Actomonas aquatica: one gene and its partner. The protein of the gene in region 2 interacts with the protein of the main gene of each other region in a pairwise test. Links are inferred from orthologs where the notes say so. Each region holds a gene or a part of one and is shown on either strand. Other genes may lie near its edges.

Region 1 (7,293 bases), 5.2 Mb from region 2 along the record:
GTGGTTCGGTCACCTTCAGCGACGGTGTCACCGGCAAGTGGATCATCGACAACTACGGTCGCCCCGGCTTCACCGAGATCAGCCAAGACGGCTACCGTCCGTCCCCCGAAGACTCTCAAGCCTTCATGCAGGAGCTGTCCGCGGCTCTGCAGAAAAAAGGCCTCGCCTAGGGCGTGTCTGCCTCCGGGCCCGTCACGAAGAAGGAACAGACGCCTCTAAAACGCATCTAACCCCTTTATGAACGCCCGGCCCGACTCCCTCCTCCGTCGCTCCCGTCCGCTTCGCCCGGCGTTGCTGGGCGTGGCCGCTCTCGCCCTGCTGGCCCTGCCCTCCACCGCCAGCGCCAAACGTGGGCATCATCACGACGACACCAGCTATTCCGTGGGCATCGGCGTGTCGTCCCGTGGCATCGACGGCTTCAGCTTCGGCGTTTCGCGCGATCGCAGCTACCACCGCCACTACCCGGCGCCCTACTACCGCCCGGGTCGCTTCTTCCCGCGCATTCCCAGCTACCACCGCCGGGTCTACGTCAACTCCACCGCCTATTTCGTCGCCGACGGCATCTACTACCGCCCCTACAACCACGGTTATGTCGTGGTCGACCGGCCCGTGATCGTGGAGCGCCCGGTCGTCATCGAGCGCGAAGCCCCGCCGCCGCGCCGCGTCACCTACGCCGTGACCGATGACGGCGTCGATCCGAACCAGGAAATCGGCGTGCCGCCGCCCGAACCCGACTACATCACCGTCTGGCAAGGCGAACAGGAACTGCGCCTCATGGACGGCGAGTTCTTCAAGCCTACCGCCAACGGCCTCGTCTGGGTGCCCACGCCGGTCGGCGCCGTATCCGACGTGCTCCCAGTAGGCAGCCAGGCTGTCTGGCACAACGACATCGAATACTTCCGCTTCGACGGCGTCGTCTTCCGCAAGTCGCCCGACGGCTACAAAGTCGTCGCCGCCCCCTGGGCCGACGCCAAGAACGGGTCTTAGCCCACCCGCTTTAGCGGTGTTATGACCATGCGTGCGACGCTGCGGATGCGACAATTGGTCGGCCTCGGTGCCATCGCCCTCTTGAGCGGCTGCACGGTCACGACTCACCCCGCCAGTCCCAGCAGTTCTCGCAGTTCACTGATCACCCTCCCTTCTTACCAATGGAGCACCGGTGCGTCTCTGGATCGGGTTGAGGTTTGTATAGCGGCGCAGGACCCCATGACCCAAGCGACGCTGCGCGACCACGCGATCTACTACGCCGCCAAAACCGCCCTCGAGAAAGGGTTCGATCGTTTCTACGTTACCGCGGAAGTCTTTGATACCGCGCCGCCGCTCCGCCCCCCGCTGACCACCCTGCCGCCGCACGCCGCGCACCTGGCGCCTCCCCCGCCCCAATACCCACGCATTCATCTTACCGCGGAGTGCCTCGAACCGGGGGAAATAAGGATCGGAGGTCCGCGGGTGCTCCTCCTCAACGCGCATTGGGTCAAAGCTGAATTGGGCCGACGTCTCCACATCCACGATTTCCAGTAGGCGACCCAGTCTCCCCCTGAGTAGCCGCGCTTGAGCCGATGGCGAAAGGGTGGCCCGTCGTCCCAGGTGCGACTACCATGAAAGCCTTTCCCGATACGGTCTAACCGCGCTTCACATTCCGCGGCTGACCGTGTTCGCTGCAAACCTCCATGGATTTTGCCCCGCGCTTCGCAACCCTCACCCAATGCCTGGTGGAACGAGGTCAATTCCTCGATGCCCCGCTCTCCTTGATTGATGTCGGTTGCGGCGGCGGACTCGCTCCGCTCTGGCGGCGCTTCGAGCCCAGCCTCACGGCCGTCGGCATCGACCCGCAGACCACCGAATGCGAACGCCTTCAGGCCGCCGAAACCAACCCCGCCGTGCACTACCTGCCGCGCTTCTTGCGCCTGCCCGAGTCGCATCCCTTTCGCCAACAGCGCGGCGACCGCGAGCCCTGGACCGGCAATCCGTGGGAACGCACCAGCTCGGCCCACGCCATGGCAAAGCTCGCCGCTCAAACCGCCCCGGAAAAACAGTTCAGCGAACTCAACGCCTGGCCGACCGAAAAACTAGTGGAGCCCACCCGCACCTCCACCCTCGACGAACTCGCCGCCGAACTGAACCTGCGCGAAGTCGACTTTGTGAAGATCGACACCGACGGCCCCGACCTCGAGGTCCTCCATTCCGGCGAAAAACTCCTGCGCGACGGCCCGGCCTTGGGCTGCGCCCTTGAGGTCAACTTCTCCGGCTCCGCCGATCCCACCGATCACAGCTTTCACAACATGGATCGCCTCATGCGCTCCTGGGGATTTGATCTCTTCGATCTCTCCGTGCGCCGCTGCTCCCTCGCCGCGCTCCCCATGCCCTTCCAATACGACAACGCGCCCCACTACACCGATCACGGTCGCGTGCTGCAGGGCGACGCGCTCTACCTGCGTGACCCCTGCGGCTGGGACCGCAATCCGGGCGCGCGCGTTGAGCTCAGCCCCATCCGCCTGCTCAAACTGGCCTGCCTCTTCGAACTCTTCGGCTCCCCCGATCACGCCGCCGAACTCCTGCGCGACCACGCCGCGCCCCTCGCCGAGCTGACCGACGTCGAGCCGCTCCTCCACCTTCTCGCCCACGAAATCGACCCGCGCTACGAGAACTACCACCAGTTCATCCAGCGCTTCAAAGACGACCCCACGTCCTTCTACCCGTCGAAGTTCCGCGCCTGACCCTCCGGCCACTGTAGCCGGGCTCGCTGAGCCCGGTTCGTCCGACCGGCGGCCGCGCGCAGCTCCCCTCACGCCCCCGCCAGCATCTCGCGCAACTTCGCTTCGTCGATCACTGCGACGCCGAGCTTCTCGGCTTTGGCCAACTTGGAACCGGCTTCACTGCCCGCGACCACAAAGCTGGTCTTCTTGCTCACGCTGCCACTCACTTTGCCGCCGGCCGCTTCGATCATCTCCGCCGCCTCGTTGCGCGTGAGCGTCGGCAAGGTGCCGGTGAGCACGAAGGTGAGCCCCGCAAACAAGGTGCCCCCGCCGCCCGCCGAGGGCGCTTCGGGTTGCACGCCCGCCGCGATCAAATCGTCGACGACCGCCCGATTGTAGGCGTCGGCAAAGAAGCCCACGATCGCCTCCGCCATGGTTTGGCCGATGCCGCTGATGACCGACTCCTTCTCGCGAATGTAGGCGTCCATCGTCGCATCTGCCAGCGGCTGCAGTCCGCCGAAGACACGCGCCAAATCCTTCGCCGCCGCCGCGCCCACGTGCGTGATGCCGAGGCCGTGGATGAAGCGCCACAACTCCGCCGTCTTGCTCGCCTCGATCGCGGCCAGGAGCTTGTCGGTCGATTTCTCCACACTCTTGCCCAGCGTGAGCAGATCGTCGCGATTGAGGTGATACAGGTCGGGCAGGCGTTTGACCCACCCCTTGTCGACCAACTGGTCCACCATCGCCGTGCCCAGCCCCTCGATGTCGAGACAGGCCCGCGAGGCGAAGTGAATCACGCGACGGCGCACCTGCACGGGACACTCCCGGTTCGGACAACGCACGGCCACCTCTCCCTCGAGTTGCACCGCTGCCGTGCCGCAGGCCGGACACGCCTCGGGGAACGCATAGGGCACACACTCCGGTTTCCGTTTTTCCAGATTCACACCGATAACGGCGGGGATGATTTCACCCGCCTTCTCCACCGCCACCGTGTCGCCGATGCGGATGTCCTTGCGGGCAATTTCCGACGCGTTGTGCAGTGTTGCCCGTGACACCGTCGTGCCGGCGAGTTGCACCGGCTCCAGTTCCGCCACCGGCGTGAGCACGCCCGTGCGGCCCACCTGAATCGTGATGTCGCGCAGCAGCGTCTCCGCCCGCTCCGCCTCAAATTTGTAAGCCATCGCCCAACGCGGCGCTTTGCTCGTCGCGCCGAGGGTGCGTTGCAGCGGAATCGAATCGAGTTTCACCACCGCCCCATCCGTCGCGTAGGCGAAGCTGCCGCGCATCGCGTCGAGCTCGCGAATCGCCGCCAGCACTTCGTCGCCGCTGTGCGCGATCCACTGCTTCTCCACCGTCGGCAGTCCCCACGCCTTCACCCAGGCGAAGAACTCCTCCTGCGTTGCCGGCAACGCTTCGACCGGCTCGGTGTAACCGCGACCGTAGAGCACGATCTCCAGCTTGCGCTGCGCGACCACCGCCGGGTCGAGTTGCTTGATCGTGCCGGCGGCGAGGTTGCGCGGATTCGCATAGAGCTGCAGCCCGGCCTCCTCGCGCTCACCGTTGATGCGCTGAAACTCTTCGAGCGTAAGGTAGATCTCACCGCGGATCTCGATCACGTCCGGCACCGGCACGCCGGCGGTTGCCTTCAGCTCATTCGGCAAGGACGCAATCGTGCGCGCATTGGCGGTGATGTCGTCGCCCTCCACGCCGTTGCCGCGCGTGACGGCGCGCACCAGTTTGCCCTGCTCGTAGGTCACGCTCACCGCCAACCCGTCGATCTTGGGCTCCACCACGAAGCTCAACTCCTCCCGCTCCAGATCACGCTGCACCCGGGCGATAAACTCGCGCATCTCCTCGTCGGAGTAGGTGTTGTCGAGACTCATCATGCGCTCGCGATGGGTGTAGTTCTGAAACCCCTCGCTGCGATCATCGCCCACCTTCTGCGTCGGCGAATCGGCCAACGCGAAGAGTGGAAACTCCGCCTCCAAATCGGCCAACTCCTGCTTCAGCGCATCGTAATCACGATCGGTGATCTCCGGCTCCGCCTGCCGGTAGTAGAGTTCGTCATGGTGCGCGATTGAAGCGCGCAGGTCATCGATGCGTTGGGCCGCGTCCGCAGGGTTCATTGCGCGCTATCTGGCACCACCGATTCCGGCTTGGCAACCGGCAGTCGCGCTCCACCGCCAAGATTTCGCTCCAGCACTTGGCGGTAAAACGTCCACCGCGCATAGACCGTCACGGCAACCGCCGCACCCAGCGTATCGGCCACCCAATCCGCCACCTCCACCGAGCGGCCGGGCGTGAAGCTCTGCCGAAACTCGTCGGCCATGCCGTAGAGCGACGCGACCACCAACCCCAGCCACCACCGCCGCCGCGGCTGGGTTCGCGCGACCAAGGTAGCAAGCAGCCCAAAAACCGCAAAATGGGTCAGTTTATCGATGTTTACGATATCCGGTGCCGCGACCGAACCACGCCCCGAGGCGAAAAACACCATGACCGCCAAGGCCACCGGCCACCCCCAATGCCCGCGTTTATCGGTATCCGTTTCGAGTCCCGCCATGGTTGCGAAACCTTCCTAAAATGGTCGGGCCGGGGAGATTCGAACTCCCGACCTCTTGCACCCCATGCAAGCGCGCTACCAGGCTACGCTACGGCCCGAACCGAGGAAGGAAGGAAGACCAAGCCGCACGAAACGCCTCGAAGCAAGCGGTTTTTTTGAGGGGCAATTCCCCACTCCGCCCACCCCATTTAAAAGCAATCCATGCGTGGCCATTTTGCCGTCGCAGGTTTATACTTACGCCATGAAGACGATCCTAACCCCTGTCGACTTCTCCCCCGCCACCGCCGACGTGATTGATGCCGCCATCAATCTGGCCAGCGCGGTCGACGGTCGAGTCGTTCTTCTCCACGCCAACCAGCCACCCACCGTCACCGCCGACTACGGCCTCGCGATGGAAAACGTGCAGGAAATCATCTCCGTCACGGAGAAGGCTTCCGCCCGCCAGCTCGAGCACCTGCTGCGGACTCTGTCCGACCGCGGGGTCGATGCCTCCACCGCCAATGCCAACGGCCCGGCCGTCGCTGCGATCGTGGGCAAGGCCAAGGAACTCGAGGCCGCCTATATCGTGATGGGCTCGCACGGCCACACCGCCCTATACGACCTGCTCGTGGGCTCGACCACGCACGGTGTCCTTAAAAAGGCCCCCTGCCCGGTCGTAATCGTGCCCGCCAAGGGCGAATAAGGCCTCCGGCCCGCCGTTCGCGGCGCCCGTGATCGCTCGCGATCGCCCTCCAGCCACCGACGACACCGGCGGCACGTAACCACATTCTCCCTACGCACGTAGTTTTGGATCTCGCGTGCCGACGGGAGCAGCGTGATCAAAGAGCCTGCTGGCCGCCCCTGCGCTCGTCTTCCCCGACGGGTGCCCCACTTCGCATGCTTTCCTCTGCACTCCGCCACCTCGTCACGAGCGCCACTTTCCTCGGGCTCAGCCTCCTCAGTCTCGCGCAAACGCTCTCCTACCCCAACTGGACTGTCTCATCCACCGGCATCCCGGGCGCACGCTCCGGCACCAGCGTCGCATATGGCTACGGCTATTGGGTCATGACGCTGAGTGGCGGCAGCGATCTCACGAATGCCGTCGCTCGCAGCGACGACGGACTGACTTGGACGCCGGCGGATCAAGTGTTTTCCCAGAACGCCCGGGTGCACTTTTTCAGCGGCTACTTCTACATTTTGGATCAGTCCTCCGTCTACCGCAGCGTCGACGGACGCACGTGGGAGTTGGTCACCAATACGGGCACGATGCCCTACATCCGCGACATCGCCTCCAGTGAGGACGCCATCGTGGCCAATTCCAGCAACGGAAACTACCGCGTCATCCAAACTAGCACCGACGGCGATAATTGGTCGCTGCAGCCCCTGCCCGCCCTCGACGGCGGGGCCGCCGGCCTCGGCGAAACGGTCACCAACGGCGGCGGCTATTTCTGGCATGCCCATTCCACCAACAGTCTTCAGCAGAGCGCCCTCTCGCGCAGCTCCGACGGCACCAATTGGTCGAATGTCGCCACGCCGTGGGGCGACACCATGCCCCACCTGTCCAGCGTGACCTATGGCAACGGCCGCCTCGTGCTTTCGTCGTCTTCGCAGCTGACGATTTCCACCGACCGCGGCGAGAGCTATACCCAAATCACCAAACCCCAAAGCGCACGGCATTCCGTCCTCTTCGCGGGCGGGCGTTTCTTTGGCTCATCGACCCTCGGTTGGTCTCTCGATGCCGCCACCTGGTCGCAACCCGTCTACACCGACCAACAACGCGCATTTAACGATGTCGCCTACGGAGATGGCAAATACGTGGCGGTGGGCGGCTACGTCGTCACCCCCAGCCCGGGCCATGCTCTGATCGCGGTATGGTCCGCGCCCGAACCGGCCAAGGTGCTCACTCACCCGGAGGATCGCGTGGCCGCTGCCGGCACCTCGACAGGGTTTTCCTTCCAGACCGAACCCGGTGTCTCCATCGCCGGCTACCAATGGACGCATGACGGCAGTCCCATCCCCGGCGCCACGCAGGCCGACCTCATCATCCCCAATGCCTCT
Region 2 (7,428 bases):
AAATCGACGAAGACGTCGTTATCGGAGTAATCAATGCGCGACCAGCGCACGCCGCCAGTCACGGAGTGGCGCTCTGAAATCGGGTAGCGGAAGTTGAGGTCACTGCCGTAGCGCCAAGAGTCGGTGCGGACGCCTTCCGTGGGGTCGGCGCGATTGGAGCGCACCGCGTTGAAACCGAGGGTGCCGGTGGTGCGGCCGGTGTCCTTGGTAAACTCGAGCCGGTAGTTCGGGTTGATGGAACTCTCGCTCGAGTTCGTCGAAAACTGGCTGTCGGTGATCGAGACGTTGGCGTTCACGCCGATGAGGCCGGCGTGGCGTCGGTATTCCGCTCCAATGGTGTAGGAGTAGATCGTATCCGACTCGTTGATTGACGACGCGTAGATGTTGCTGTCGACCGCGACCGAAACGGAGCCGGTGATAAAAACCTGATCCTTACCTTCGTTCCAACGCACCAAGCCGTGGGCCGGCATGCAGGGAAGCATGAGCGCGACGCACAGCGCGACTGTTTGGGAAGATCGTCGGGGGCGAAGGGACATGCAGATCTTGGAAGGGGGGGGCGGAATCTGGTGTTGAGTTTTTAGATGGAGGAGGCGCTAACCGGGGTTTCTTGCACGGGCTCGACCGGGGTCACTTCAACGACGACCACTTCTTCGCCAGCACCAGCCGTCTGGTCTTCGTCGTCGAATACATTGGCCCAACCTTCGCCATCGTCGTCCATTTCGGCACCGGTGGCTTCGTCGATGATGTCGCCTTCGCCGGGCGTTTGGCCGTCGCCGACCTCGGGTTTGCCCTTGGCGTCGAAATACACCGTGCGGCGTGCATCGCAGGCGAGGGTGACCTTGTCTTCCACAAATTCGAGTTCGTCGTCCGGAATGGGGCGAATTTCGATCTGCGGGGCGCGGCCGGGGAGGCGCTTGATGATGGCCTGCTCGCCGCCGTTGATGACGTAACCACCACCATCGTTGGGACCGCCACGGACGGTGACTTCACCCTCGATGGACGATACCTTGGTTTCGAAATCTTCGGACTGGATGACCACCTTGCGGCCCCGAATGGCCATGGCACTGTGCGGGGTGGAGTAGACCATGCTGCTACCGGCAATCATGCGGGGCGTGCAAAGGCCCACCGTGCCGCGGGGAATGAAGGCATTGGTTTGAGAAATGGAAGGCTCCACTTCCAAATCGCTGCGGTCCGGGGTGAAGGGCTCCTGCACGAAGCGTTTGATCTCCATGCGGGTGTCCGGGTCGAGGTAAACGCCCGTGCCGTTGGAGAACACCATGGCGTTGTGCGCGTCGGCGTTGGTCTGGATGACTGTGCCCTGAGCGTTGTGGACCGACTTTTCGGTCAAGTCTTCGATACGCTCGCCGGTGTCGATTTCCGACTGACCGTCGAGATCGGCCACGTAGAGTTTGCTGGTCGGGTTCTTCTTCGCGGCGTGCGCGGCGGGCGCGAGCGCCAGCGCACAACCCAAGGCAGCCACGAAGATCCCTGTGGAAAGGCGGAAATTATTCATGTTTCGACTATGGTTGGCGTTATGGGCGTCTGCAATGCTGCGAGGGCGGGTATTAACACCTATCGGGTAGATCGGCACCCGCCCTGTCTGACCTGAGGACAATACCCTAGTCGATGAAATTGCGGGCTTATGCAACCACAATATTCAGGATGCGACCGGGCACGTAGATGACGCGGCGGATTTCTCCGGCGTTCAAGTGTGAAGCTATCGCGTCGTCTTCCCGGGCGGCGGCGAGGGCGGCGTCTTGGTCGGCGTCTTTGGCGATCACGATTTCGCCGCGCCGCTTGCCGTTAACTTGCACAACAAGTTTCTGGGTCTCTGTGACGAGTAGCGCCTCGTCGTAGTCCGGCCACGACGCGGCCTGCACCGGGGCGGCGCCGCCGAGCAGTTTCCACAATTCCTCGCCCAAGTGCGGAGCGTAGGGGGCGAGTAGCTGAACGAAGCTGCGGGCGCTGGCCGCAGAGATGGCCGGGGCCTTCTGCAAGGCGTTCACAAAGATCATCATCTGCGAGATCGCGGTGTTGAAGCGCAGGTTCTCGGTGTCTTCGCCGACCTTTTTGATGGTCTCGTGAAGCAGCTTGGTGAGCTCAGCCGATTCCTGGCTGGCGTCATCGACGATCTTGGCGGCGGGTTCACCGTCGCGGCCGACAAATTCGCGCCAGACTTTGAGCAGGAAGCGATGCACGCCTTCGATGCCGCGCGGATTCCAAGGCTTCATGGCCTCAAGCGGTCCGAGGAACATGAGGTAGAGGCGCAGGGTGTCGGCGCCGTGGGAGGCGATGATGGTGTCGGGGCTGATGACGTTGCCGCGGCTCTTGGACATTTTTTCGCCGTCCTCGCCGAGGATGATGCCTTGGTGGAAGAGACGCTTGAAGGGTTCGTCCTCCGGCAGGACACCGAGGTCGAAGAGCACCTTGTGCCAGAAGCGGGCGTAGAGGAGGTGGAGCACGGCGTGCTCGGCGCCACCGACGTAGAGGTCCGGGGAGCGCCAGTAGTGGAGCGCTTCGGGGCTGGCGATCGCCTCGGTGTTTTTGGGGTCGAGGTAGCGCAGGTAATACCAGCAGGAGCCGGCCCACTGGGGCATGGTGTTGGTCTCGCGGCGACCGCGCACCCAGTCTTCGCCCTCGGGCTGCGCTTCGGTGGCCGGCACGGCGGCACCGGTGGTGGGTTGATACCAAATGTCGACCCAAGCGGTGGCGTTGGCCAGCGGGCTTTCGCCGTTATCGCTGGGCAGGTAGGATTCCACGTCGGGGAGCTCGAGCGGGAGGGCGGTCGCCGGGACGGGCAGGGCGTAGTGCGTCGTGCCGTCGGCCTCGTAGGTGATGGCTTCGGCGGGAAGTTGGACTTCGCCGGCGGCTTTGATGGCTTCGTAGTCGGCGGCGTTCACCCAGACGATCGGAATGGGTTCACCCCAATAGCGTTGGCGAGAGAAGAGCCAGTCGCGGAGCTTGAAGTTCACGGTCGCCTTGCCTTTGCCGCGGGCGGCGAGGTCGGCGGTGATCTTCTGCTTGGCCTCGGCCCACTTCAGACCGCTGTAGTCGTCGGAGTGCACCAGCACACCGTCGCCGGTGTAGGGCAGCTCGACTTTGCCGGAACCGTTGCTGGAGTGGTCGGAGGGCTCGATGACCTGGACGACCGGAATCTGGTATTTTTCGGCGAACTCGAAGTCGCGTTCGTCGTGCGCCGGCACGGCCATGATGGCGCCGGTGCCGTAACCCATGAGCACGTAGTCGGCGATCCAGATCGGCACCCGCTGACCGTTGGCCGGGTTGATGGCGAAGGCACCGGAGAAGACGCCGGACTTGTCCTTGGCGAGGTCAGTGCGCTCGAGGTCGCTCTTGGCGGCGGCCTGTTTGCGATAAGTTTCGACGGCGTCGCGCTGCTCGGGCGTGGTGAGTTTGTCGACGTAAGGGTGCTCGGGCGCGATCACCATGAAGGTGGCGCCGAAGAGGGTGTCGGGGCGGGTGGTGAAGACGACGAGGTCGTCGAGGCTCGGGTCTTCGAGGCCGAAACGCACCTCGGCGCCTTCGCTGCGACCGATCCAGGCTTCCTGCATGCGTTTGGTGGAGTCGGGCCAGTCGAGGCCCTCGAGATCCTTGAGCAGGCGGTCGGCGTAGGCGGTGATTTTGAGCACCCACTGGCGCAGGGCGCGGCGCTCGACCGGGTGGTTGCCGCGCTCAGACTTGCCGTCGACGACCTCTTCGTTGGCGAGCACGGTTTTGAGGGCCGGGCACCACCAGACGGGGCGTTCATCGACGTAAGCGAGGCCGCGCTGGAAGAGTTGGAGAAAGATCCACTGGGTCCAACGGAAGTAGGCGGGATCGGTGGTGTTGATTTCGCGATCCCAGTCGTAGGAGAAGCCGAGGGCTTTGATCTGCCGGCGGAAGTTATCGACGTTGGCCTGGGTATTGGTGGCCGGGTGGGTGCCGGTCTTCACGGCATGTTGCTCGGCGGGCAGGCCGAAGGCGTCCCAGCCGATGGGGTGCAGGACGTTGAAGCCCTTGGCGCGCTTGTAGCGGGAAAGGATGTCGGTCGCGGTGTAACCCTCCGGATGGCCGATGTGCAGACCCGCGCCGGACGGATACGGGAACATGTCCAGCACGTAGTATTTGGGTTTTGGAGACGACGCCTCCGCCCGGAACGAGCCGTTTTCTGCCCAGAAGGATTGCCAGCGGGGTTCTATGGAGGAAAAGTCGTAATCTTTGCTATGCGTTGCCATCGGAAGGAATCGGCCACTGTGACACATTCAAACCCCCGGTCAATGGCGCGACTTTGGTGCGGGATTTTTGCTTTTGCGCTCGTTTTGCCGAGCCTCTTGCCGGCGCAACAATCGGAAGGATTTCGCCGCCTGCTGGACGCGGTGGTGAGGATCGATGTGCGCGAGTTTGCCTATGAAGCGGGCGTGAAGCGCTTCCGCAGCGGAGTCGGTTCAGGCGTCATCCTCTCGGAAGACGGACTGATTTTAACCAACGCGCATGTGGTCGGTCCGCGGGCGGTGGAGATCAACGTAACGCTGGCCAACCTCGAACGCGTGAGCGCCGAGCTGGTGGGCTGGGATCACTGGACGGACCTCGCGTTGCTGCGGCTGGACGCCGACGAGATTGCCGAGAAGAACTTCACTTTTGCGGTCGCAGAGTTTGGTGACTCCGAGACGCTTTTTCCCGGGCAGACGGTCTTTGCGGTGGGCACACCTCATGGCCTCACGCGCACGGTGACACGCGGCATCATTTCGAATCCGCGGCGGTTTTTCTCGGACTCGCGCGGCGTGCGCGGTCACGAAACCGGTATGTTCAACACGTGGCTGCAGACCGATGCCGCGATCAACCCAGGCAACAGCGGCGGGCCCTTGGTTGACGAAGACGGTCGGGTGGTGGGGATCAATTCCCGCGGTTATCTCGGCGCCGACAATCTGGGTTTTGCCATTCCGGCAGCGACGGCCCGGCAGGTGATGGCGGGGTTGACGGCGGACGGAAGTATCACGCGCAGCTACATTGGTATCGTGCCGGGGGCGCTGCAGGATCTCGAAGATTTCTACGACCTTGAGCTCAACACGGGCATGTTGATCAACAGTGTTGACCCCGGCTCGCCGGCGGCCGAAGCGGGACTGCGGGGCGGCGACATCCTGTTGGCGATCGATGGCGAGGGCGTCGACGGGCGTTTCCCGGAGCAGTTGCCGCCGATCCAAAACCTCATCGCGTTGCAGCCGCTGGGTCGGGAAATGGAGCTGTTGGTCAAACGCGGTGATGCGACCGAAACCTTTACGGTGACGACCGAACAATTGGTCAGCCGAGTAGGCGAGGAAGGTGTGCTCGAAAACTGGGGCCTGAGTGTGCGGGAAGTGTCGCGCGCTTACGCTCGGGAAAATCAGCTGCCCAGCGCGGACGGGGTGCTCGTCATCGGCGTGCAGCGCGGTTCGCCCGGGGCCGAGGCGGGTTTGGCGACGGGTGACGTGATCATGAAAGTCAACGATGCGGAGGTCGATTCGCTGGCGGTCGTCCAAGCGGCGGAGGAGGCCTACCGGGAACAACCGGACCGCGTATTGATCGAAGCACGACGCAAGTTTCGCGTTTCCCTCTACGTTCTCAAACCATGATATTATCCCATCCCCGACTTCACCGCGTCCGAGTAATCTTCGGTGTCGTGGCGGCGGCGTTCGCGCTGTCGTCTGCCGTCGACGCAGCCGAACCTTCGTTGGCCGATATGATGGAGGAGCGCCTCGCCTCGACGGTGGCGGTGCAGTTCACCATCGAGCACGAGATGGATCGCACGGTGAACTACGCCTATGGGTTGGTGATCGACCGGGAAGGCACGATCATCCTCGAATCGGGCGCGATCAGCGAACGGGCCACGCCAGAGCAGTTGGTGGACTTTCGGGTGCACCGTCCGGATGCGCCGACAACGGTGTATTCAAAAGCGGAATACCTGGGGCAGGATGCGTTTACGTCCTGGCATTTTATTCGGGTAGAGCCCGAGGGCCGCTCGGGGTTGCGGCCGATCACCGATTTTCTGCCACCAGAAGGGCAGGTGATTCCGGAAGTGGCCGAGCAGGTCTGGGGCATCGGCCTGCGCAAGAAGGACGAAGATTACCGGCCTTACTTTTTGAGCGACCGCATCAGCATGATCACCGAGTTGCCGCAGATGACGGCGATCGCGCTCGGTGATGTGGCGGGGCGATGCTTGCCGGTGTTTAACATGGCCGGTGAGTTTGTCGGCGTAGGCGTATCGGGTTTTGGCGAGAGCCGAGTAATTTACTCGCAGCGCCGGCGCGGGGAGATGTCGGTGATGGTGAATCCGGATGAAACCGGCGCGTTTCGACTGGCCTCTGAGGTGTTGCTGGCGGTGGACCGCGTGCCGACCAATCCTTATGGGCGCCCGATGCCGTGGTTTGGCGTCGATGGCGTCGATCCGGTGGACCCGGAAGTGGCTGAGTTTCTCGGCTTGGATGGCGGCACCGGTCTGGTGATTTCCGAAGTCTTGGCGGGCAGCCCGGCGGAGGACGCGGGGTTGCTGCCGCGCGACATCATTGTGGCGCTGGATGGCCTGCCGTTGCCGCGGCTCAAGCCGGACCAAGTGGTGGTGGTTTACCTGCAGCGTGATATTTTGCGGCGCCTGCCGGGGTCGCAGATGACGCTGAGTGTGCTGCGCAATCGTGAGGAGATCGATTTGCCGCTTACGCTGGGGGACGCGCCGAAGACGCCGAACGAGGCGGAGCGCCAGTATTACGAAGGGCTCGGGCTGACGGTGCGGGAAATCGTTTATTCCGATGCGGTGGACCGTCGCGCCGACCCGACGGATTTGCATGGCGTGATTGCGCACTTCGTGAAACCGAGCAGTCCGGTGGCGACGGCGGGACTGCAGTTTGATGACTGGATTCAGGAAATCGACGGACGGCCCGTGACGACCTTTGCGGATGCGACCGAGATCATCGACGATGTGGCCGAAAGCGGCCGCCCGGAAGTCGTCATGTTGGTGAGCCGCAACGGCGAAACTGCGGTGCTGCGGGTGAAGCTCAACTGACGTGGATGTCCGGACTTGCTCCGGGGCGGTCGGGCGCGTGCAGTGAAGCATCATGTTTACGGGCATCATTGAAGAGACCGGTATCATCCAATCGTTTGCCGCCAGCGACAAAGCGTGGCGTCTGGTGGTCGCGGCCCGCGTGGCTCTCGAAGACGTCGCGTTGGGCGACAGCATCGCGATAAACGGCTGCTGTCTCACGGTGGTGGATCACGACGAGAGCTCCCTGAGCTTTGACGTGCTGGCGGAGACCAAACGCCTCACCACCCTGGACGATCTGGGGGAGGGTGGGGTCGTGAACCTCGAGCGCGCGGTGCGTTTTAACGGCAAGATGGGCGGGCATTTTGTGAGCGGCCATGTCGATGGTCGCGGCACGATCGACGTCATCGAAGCTCGCGGAG

The links. The genes of interacting proteins can lie anywhere in the genome.
Region 1: the proteins of leuS (region 2) and ligA interact in binary tests that used the Escherichia coli proteins (3 or more experiments, as listed by UniProt). The link is inferred for Actomonas aquatica from one-to-one orthologs.

Annotation. Positions count from the first base shown.
Region 1 is NZ_CP139781.1:5,602,716-5,610,008, reverse strand. The notes cover bases 2,305-5,292. They hold ligA (NAD-dependent DNA ligase LigA), read right to left. Parts: upstream 4,823-5,292; coding sequence 2,786-4,822; downstream 2,305-2,785. Other genes in these bases: K1X11_RS21400 (VanZ family protein), read right to left, coding at 4,819-5,256; K1X11_RS21410 (FkbM family methyltransferase), read left to right, coding at 2,305-2,717. Also shown: K1X11_RS21425 (hypothetical protein), read left to right, coding at 1-170; K1X11_RS21420 (DUF6515 family protein), read left to right, coding at 238-987; K1X11_RS21415 (hypothetical protein), read left to right, coding at 1,015-1,521; more of K1X11_RS21410, read left to right, coding at 1,671-2,304; K1X11_RS21390 (universal stress protein), read left to right, coding at 5,498-5,938; K1X11_RS21385 (immunoglobulin domain-containing protein), read left to right, coding at 6,133-7,293. UniProt on the Escherichia coli protein: DNA ligase that catalyzes the formation of phosphodiester linkages between 5'-phosphoryl and 3'-hydroxyl groups in double-stranded DNA using NAD as a coenzyme and as the energy source for the reaction.
Region 2 is NZ_CP139781.1:437,545-444,972, forward strand. Bases 1,437-4,559 are described here. They hold leuS (leucine--tRNA ligase), read right to left. Parts: upstream 4,233-4,559; coding sequence 1,641-4,232; downstream 1,437-1,640. Other genes in these bases: K1X11_RS01705 (FecR family protein), read right to left, coding at 1,437-1,513; K1X11_RS01715 (trypsin-like peptidase domain-containing protein), read left to right, coding at 4,317-4,559. Also shown: K1X11_RS01700 (outer membrane beta-barrel protein), read right to left, coding at 1-536; more of K1X11_RS01705, read right to left, coding at 578-1,436; more of K1X11_RS01715, read left to right, coding at 4,560-5,606; K1X11_RS01720 (PDZ domain-containing protein), read left to right, coding at 5,603-7,030; K1X11_RS01725 (riboflavin synthase), read left to right, coding at 7,083-7,428.